2 regions of the Erwinia sp. E_sp_B01_1 genome follow, and region 1 is predicted to be linked to the other one. Evidence: predicted binding sites of a transcription regulator. Region 1 holds the regulator's gene; the other holds the start of a gene.
The links. Region 1 encodes Fur, which represses iron uptake genes when iron is present. Its sites were predicted from a motif close to ATAATAATGAGAACNACTATCAA; they were not measured.

Region 1 (3,784 bases):
GGCCCGCAGAGCGATAACAATGGTAGCGGCCACTTCAGCCGCCAGGATTATATCGACATCGTGAAATATGCAGATGCGCGCGGCATTCAGGTTATTCCCGAAATCGATATGCCTGCCCATGCCCGGGCTGCCGTGGTCTCAATGGAGGCACGCTACGATCGCCTGATGAAAGCAGGTCAAACCCAGCAAGCCACGGCCTACAGGCTTGTCGATCCCACCGATAACTCAAACACCACTTCGGTTCAGCTCTACAATCGCACCAGCTATCTGAATCCCTGCCTGACCTCTTCATTACGCTTTACCGATAAAATCATCAGTGAGATTCAGGCTATGCACCAGGCGGCCGGGCAGCCGCTTCAGACCTGGCATTTCGGCGGAGATGAAGCGAAAAATATCCGATTTGGCGCGGGTTACTCTGACATCAAAAAACCGGTTGCCGGCACCGGGTTGCTGGACATGAGCAAGGAAGATCAGCCGTGGGCGAAATCCCAGGTTTGTCAGAAGATGATTAAAGAGGGGAAAGTGGCCGATCTTGGCCACCTGCCGAGCTATTTTGCGGTGAAAGTCAGTCAGCAGGTTAACGCGCATGGCATCGGCAAGATGCAGGCATGGCAGGATGGGCTGAAAGATGCCAGGGATGCTAACGCTTTTGCCACCGAAAAGGTTGCGGTGAACTTCTGGGATACCCTCTATTGGGGAGGATTTGACTCGGCCAATGACTGGGCAAACAAAGGCTACGAAGTGATTGTTTCAAATCCTGATTATCTCTATATGGACTTCCCGTATGAGGTTAATCCTCTTGAGCGTGGCTATTACTGGGGCACCCGCTTCAGTGATGAACGTAAAGTTTTCGGCTTCGCACCGGATAACCTGCCGCAAAATGCCGAGACCTCGGTCGATCGCGATGGCAAAAATTTCAGTGCAAAATCGGACAAAGCCTGGCCTGGAGCCACCGGGCTTTCCGCTCAGTTGTGGAGCGAAACGGTTCGTACCGACCAGCAGATGGAATATATGATTTTCCCTCGCGTCCTTTCCGTTGCGGAACGAGCCTGGCATCGGGCTGACTGGGAGCAGGATTACAAAGCAGGGAAAGAGTATATCGGTGGTAAAACTCACTTTGTGGATCAGGACGCTCAGCGCCAGGACTGGCAGCGATTTGCCAATCTGCTGGGCCAGCGTGAACTGGCGAAGCTGGACAAGGCTGGCATAGCTTATCGCTTACCTTTACCGGGCGGTAAAATCGTCAAGGGTAAGTTACAGGTCAATACGGCATTACCGGGCCTGGCTGTGCAGTACAGTCTGGATGAAGGGAAAACCTGGCAGCTTTATGAGGCCGGGCATCAGCCACAGGTGGAAGGCAAAGTGTGGTTGCGCACGGTGAATAAAGCCGGCGAACGCTTCAGCAGGGTAGAGAAGCTTTAAGAAGGGCAAAAAAAAACCGGTGAAGTTCACCGGTTTTTACTGTTAGTGCAGATTACTTGTCGTGCAGGGTATCGTCTTCGCGGCAATCGCCAGTGGTACAGTGACCGTAAAGGTACAGACTGTGGTTACTGAGCTTAATACCGTGACGCGTAGCGATGTCACGCTGGCGAGTTTCGATAGATTCATCGCTGAACTCGATCACTTTACCGCAGTCCAGGCAAATGAGGTGATCGTGGTGATGCTGCTGAGTCAGTTCAAAAACGGACTTGCCGCCTTCAAAATTATGACGGGTAACGATCCCCGCATCATCAAACTGGTTCAGAACGCGGTAAACCGTCGCCAGACCAATTTCTTCGCCCATATCTATCAGGCGCTTGTACAAGTCTTCCGCACTGACATGATGGCCCTCAGGTTCCTGAAGCACTTCCAGAATTTTCAGTCGGGGAAGCGTGACTTTCAGGCCGGCCTTCTTTAATGCGGTGTTATTGTCAGTCATGCGGATATTGTCCTGTTACTTTGCTAGTCACTGTGTGGCTGAAAAGCCATGAACATCGGTCGACGCGAAAAGCTAAACGTCTCATTATAGATCTGATACTTCGAAATGAATACTACCGGCGATGCGTCACTGTTGAGGGAGGTAATGATGAAAGTCGTTACGTCCGGAAGAGCAAGCGCTGGGTGAACATTTCGCTCTGTCATCGCCAGCAGGGCGAAGACATTGAGAAAGCGGGGTGACCGATGGCGATATTCTACAGTTTTGCAGATGAAAGTTACAAAAATGTGCCTATTACTTCTATAGGAAAAATCACTGGCCTGATGTGAGATATGTCCCACAACAGGCCGCACTCCTTAAGCTTCAATGATTTCTTGCAGCTGGAGCTCATCAAAAATTTGTTTGACCCACTTTTCGGTACGTTCGCTGGTCAGTTCTGGCTGGCGATCTTCATCAATGGCCAGGCCAAGGAAATGGGTATCATCCGCCAGCCCTTTAGAGGCTTCGAAATGATAACCTTCTGTTGGCCAGTGACCCACGATAACCGCACCCTTAGGCTCGATGATGTCGCGGATGGTGCCCATCGCGTCGCAGAAGTATTCTGCGTAATCTTCCTGATCGCCACAGCCAAACAGGGCTACCAGTTTGCCATTGAAATCAATTTCTTCCAGCGTCGGGAAGAAATCATCCCAGTCGCACTGGGCCTCACCATAATACCAGGTTGGGATACCGAGCAGCAGAATATCAAAGGCTTCAAGGTCTTCTTTGCTGCTTTTAGCGATATCCTGAACTTCAGCAACCTCTTTACCGAGCTGCTTCTGGATCATTTTTGCAATGTTTTCTGTATTGCCCGTATCGCTGCCAAAGAAAATGCCTACGATTGCCATGACTTACTAACCTCTTGAATCTCAATGATGGGGTAAAGGCTGCTCACTACAGATACCGGCAATGATAGCAGACAGCTCCAGGGGGATAAATGAGTAATCCGCCCGCTTTTGTCGCTTTGTGCTTCACCGGCAGATGCCGGACAGCCGGTAAGCTGATGCTGTTTAGCGCTTCTGGTCGGCCAGCTGCGCCATAACCATTTCTTCTATTAACTCACTGCGGCTCATATTACGCTGCTCAGCGAGTTCATTCAGGGCATCCACTGCGTCGCTGTTCATTTTCAGCTCAACGCGTTTCAGTCCCCGCACTTTATCGCGCTTGAGCTGGTTACGTTTGTTGATACGCAACTGCTCATCACGCGTAAGCGGATTAGTTTTAGGTCGTCCCGGGCGACGGTCATCTGCGAACAGATCGATCGTGGTGCGGTCCGTGTTTTCTTTTGCCATAGAATCGTGATACTGAAAGGCTGGAGTTCGATGGTTCAGGCCTGATGTCGGCTGAAATTCGTGCTGCGACAAATTTAAAGCGCGCCATCATACCCCAGTGAAAGTCATGACGACAACGTTTTAGCCATCTCAGGAAACATTTGTTTTTACAGCGCAAAAAAACGTCGAATTGCGCGCAAAACAGCATCAGGTTTTTCAGCATGAACCCAGTGACCGGCACCGGTTACCACATGGGCACGGGCCTGAGGGAACTGGGCAAGCAGCGCGTCACGGTACTCATCGGCGAGATAAGGAGAAAGTTCGCCACGGATAAATAATATGGGTTGTGACCCTGCGGGTAACGGCTGCCAGCCAATAATCCGGTTGTAGCATTCCCAGAGTACCGGCACGTTGAATCGCCATTCTCCCTGATGGAAAGATTTTAGCAGAAACTGAATAACGCCTTCTTCTTCCAGCGTCTCACGCATCAGGGCCGCTGCATCGCTACGCACAGTTATACCGGCATCGGTTACTGCTTTCAGAGCGGCAAAAATGGCGT
Region 2 (3,784 bases), 1.9 Mb from region 1:
CCTGGCCACGGCTGTAAAGCACATAATTTGGGTTAGTCTGGTACAGACTGGGGGCCTTATAAGCGCGGGCGATACCCAGTTTTAGCGTGAAGTCATCGTTGAGCGACTGCGAAAGGTTAAGAGAAGGGCTCCAGTTATTTCCTACAATGCTGTGGTGATCAAAACGCAGGCCCGGCACCAACATGGTACTGTCAGTCAGCTCCATATTATCTTCTGCAAAAAGCGAAAAGATTTCTGCTGATGAGTACGGACTGCGGTTGGCGCTGTCGATCCCTTCAATGCCTCCTCCGGACAAGGCCTGAGTATTAGAGGCGCCATCCTTCATATGCTGCTGGTTCCATTCTGTACCCAGGGTTGCCGTCTGATTGACCAGCCATTCAAAAGGTACGCTGACTTCGCTGTGCAACAGAACGTCATCAAGCTGGATGGTAGAGAATCCACTGTCGGAGAATATCCCCTCGGTTCCCCCGGCTAACCCTTCATTCATTCTCGAATTACGGGTGTTTTCATACTGCGCGTAGCTTCGCGTGCTGACGCCATTATCCCAGACGCCTGTCCAGTTCACCGCAAAATCCTGACGGTAAAGCCGGTTGGTTTCGTTGCCGTAATTGTCCTGAACCAGCGCGCTGGTATTGGTATTCTGAGTATCACCAGCGTAAAGGTTTCCCTGACGGCTGTAGCCTGCGCTGAATTCCAGTGCCTGCCCTGGCGCAAATACCCAGCGCAGTTTGCCGTGAATATCTTTGTTCTCTACCCCTTCTCTGCCCGCAGGCACCGTATCCGCATAGGTGCCGGTACGCAGTGACTGATGGCCTTTGTTGATAAACTGGGCATCAGCCTGAGTTTTGCTGAGGTTGCCATAAAGCGTAAAACTGAAATCTTCTGCCAGCGGACCGGTCAGAGAGAAGTTACTGCGTTTTGTGGATCCTTCAGCCTTGTGCTCTGGCAGATTCAGATAAGTATTCCATGAACCGTGCCATGTATTTTGCGTCTGTTTAGTAATGATATTTACCACTCCCCCCGCAGCGCCATTGCCATATCTTGCCGCCGCCGGGCCCCGGATTACCTCGATATGATCAACCATTTCAGGGGGAACCCAGTTGGTATCGCCTCGCGTATCGCGTTCCCCGCGCCACCCTAACCGTACGGAATTTCGGCTGGAAACCGGCATACCATCAATCAGGATCAGCGTGTTTTCTGGTCCCATCCCCCGGATGTCAATCTGCCGGTTATTTCCGCGCTGCCCGCTGGTAGAGTTGCCGGTCAGGTTAACGCCCGGCATGGTGCGAATAATTTCGGAAAGGTCGCGTGCGGGAGGGTGTTTTTTGATTTCATCAGCCGTGATGGTAGAGACCCCAGGCGCCTGAAGCGTCTGCTCTGCGGCGGTGACCATCAGCGTACCTTCGTTAGTGCCACCATTCTCTGCCTGTACCAGTGACACCCACCCACATCCAGCCAGCGCTACCAGCGAGAGGCGTGATAATTTGAACATCGAAGCTATTTCCCTGCGAAAAGACCCGCCTTCGCCAGCCGAAGGGGGTGAAAGTGTTAATACGCGGAAACAGACTATTGCAAACGATAATACTTATCAATACGATATTTAAATCATTCTCATATTGAGCAAGAAGTTCACGCCGTAACAGGAAAAAATATATGACAATACCCATTCACCCCATGGGTTCCGCAGCCTGGTGGCAGGGGATTGCTCAGCAGGGAACCCCCGTAGTGGCAGAGACGAAAAATGGCTGTGCCGGAGTGACCTTCCTCTGGCGCGATCCCGAAGGAGATGAAAAGCATTCTTCCACCCGCAAAGTCTGGCTGAATATCACCGGCATTACTGACCATCACCGCGGCATTCTGCCCCCCTCTTTAGAACGAGTGACGGGCACTGATGTCTGGCAAATCAATTTGTCGCTCAGCGAATGCTGGCGAGGCAGCTACTCTCTGATGCCCGACAGCGCTACAGAAACCCCTGAGCAGCCCCTGACGATGAATGCCCTTCGCAACTGGTGGAAGCATAAATTCTTGCTGACTCAGCGCGATGTGTTTAATCCGCAGGGTAGCTGGAAAAGCGCGCGCGGCCACTGGGTCTCTCCCTTGCATATGCCAGCCGCTCCTGCCCAGCCAGAGTGGCAGCAGAGCACCCTGCCTGAAGAGAGCCCATCGGAACAACTCAGGTACTGTCGCTGGAAAAGTGATGTCCTTGGCAACAGCAGAGACGTTGCGATTCTCTGCACAGGCAATAAAAATCCCGCGCAGCGTCCGCTGATTATCCTGCTGGATGGCATGTTCTGGGCCAAAATCCAGCCGCTGTCCGCCCCTCTTTGGGCGATGACCCTGAGAGAAGAGATCCCTGAAGCCGTTTATCTGTTTATTGATTCAGTCAGTAATAAATTACGGTCACAAGAACTTCCCTGCTACCCCGCATTCTGGGAGGCTATCCAGCAAGAACTCCTGCCCCAGCTTCAGCAGGAGCTGGCTTTTTCACAGGAAGCAGCAAAGACAGTGGTGATTGGGCAGAGCTTTGGTGGCCTGGCAGCGCTCTATGCAGGGGTAAACTGGCCGCAGCGATTTGGCTGCGTACTCAGTCAGTCTGGATCTTTCTGGTGGCCGCACCGGTATTCTGAACCAGACCAGCCTCCGGGCATTTTGATCCAGCAAATTGAGCAAGGCCTGGCCGGAAACCCCTCCTTACGCATTGGGATCGACGCCGGCCTGCATGAAAAAATCATTCTGCAAGCAAACCGGCAACTGTATCCCTTACTGATCAAAGCCGGACAAACCGTCCGTTACCGTGAAATCGATGGTGGGCACGATGCCCTGTGCTGGCGCGGCGGGATCACCGACGGGTTGAAATGGCTCTGGTCTGATTCAGTGAAGGGTAAATAACTGTTCAATCCGCGTCACAAGATGCGTCGCACTGTAGAAATCAAGACGGAAACTGTCATTGCCCAGCGTGTAAACCTGCTGATGCTGAACCGCGTGGGAAGCTGCCAGTAAAGGCTCTGACAAAAATGCCGCTTTCCCTGACTCGTCAGTAGCAAACATCAACACCGACTGCCCTGTAATTCCGGTGACCAGATTCTCTCCGCTGAGCGGGATGATATCCCGCCGTTGTAGCCGCTTACGGGCATCAGCCACCACAACGGGAACCTGAGCAAGGGTGAAACCCAGCGATTTCAGCAGTTGTCCCTGAGCAGAATCGCGGGTCCAGAGATTGGCAATACGACTGTGCGGATTGTAAACCAGCGCCGTCACAGGCTGCGGCGGCAAAGCCAGAGTTCCTCTGACTTTCTCAACCTGACGCTGAAAAGACCGTACTGATTTCTCAGCCCCGGCTTCATGACCAGTGGCCCGGCCCAGAAGCAGCTCTATCTGCTGCCAGCTTTGTCGATCGTAATTAACGACCAGCGTGGGCGCTATCAGCGAAAGACGATCGTATAAAGCCAGCGCTGAGTCTTTGCCCGTTGCGCTGACCACAATCAAATCGGGGTTTTGGCCAGCAATGGATTCAAGGCTGGCTTCCCCCACGGGGAGCGGCTTAACGCCTTTGGTTCTGGCAACCTCACTCCACTGACGAAAGAAACCCAGCTCATCGGCAAGACGTTGCCCTGGTTGAGTCACGCCGCTGGCAATCACTGGCGCATCAATGGCCAGTAACGAGCCCGTCAGCGTAACACTCGTTGAAACAATACGCTGAGGTTGCTGCTGCAGCACAACTTCACCTTTGGGGCTGGGCAACTTGCGCGGCCACCCTTCAGTGGTAACGGCATGGGAGTTAAAG

Region 2: the regulator Fur is predicted to act here: its motif matches at 1,576-1,598, upstream of fes (enterochelin esterase).

What each region holds. Positions count from the first base shown of each region.
Region 1 covers NZ_CP142208.1:1,404,118-1,407,901, forward strand. The annotation lists gene VRC33_RS06890 (beta-N-acetylhexosaminidase) at 1-1,422, shown strand, start outside; gene fur (ferric iron uptake transcriptional regulator) at 1,475-1,918, opposite strand; gene fldA (flavodoxin FldA) at 2,272-2,802, opposite strand; gene ybfE (LexA regulated protein) at 2,965-3,246, opposite strand; gene ybfF (esterase) at 3,393-3,784, opposite strand, start outside.
Region 2 covers NZ_CP142208.1:4,270,295-4,274,078, forward strand. The annotation lists gene VRC33_RS19850 (TonB-dependent siderophore receptor) at 1-1,492, opposite strand, end outside; gene fes (enterochelin esterase) at 1,654-2,889, shown strand; gene fepB (Fe2+-enterobactin ABC transporter substrate-binding protein) at 2,872-3,784, opposite strand, start outside.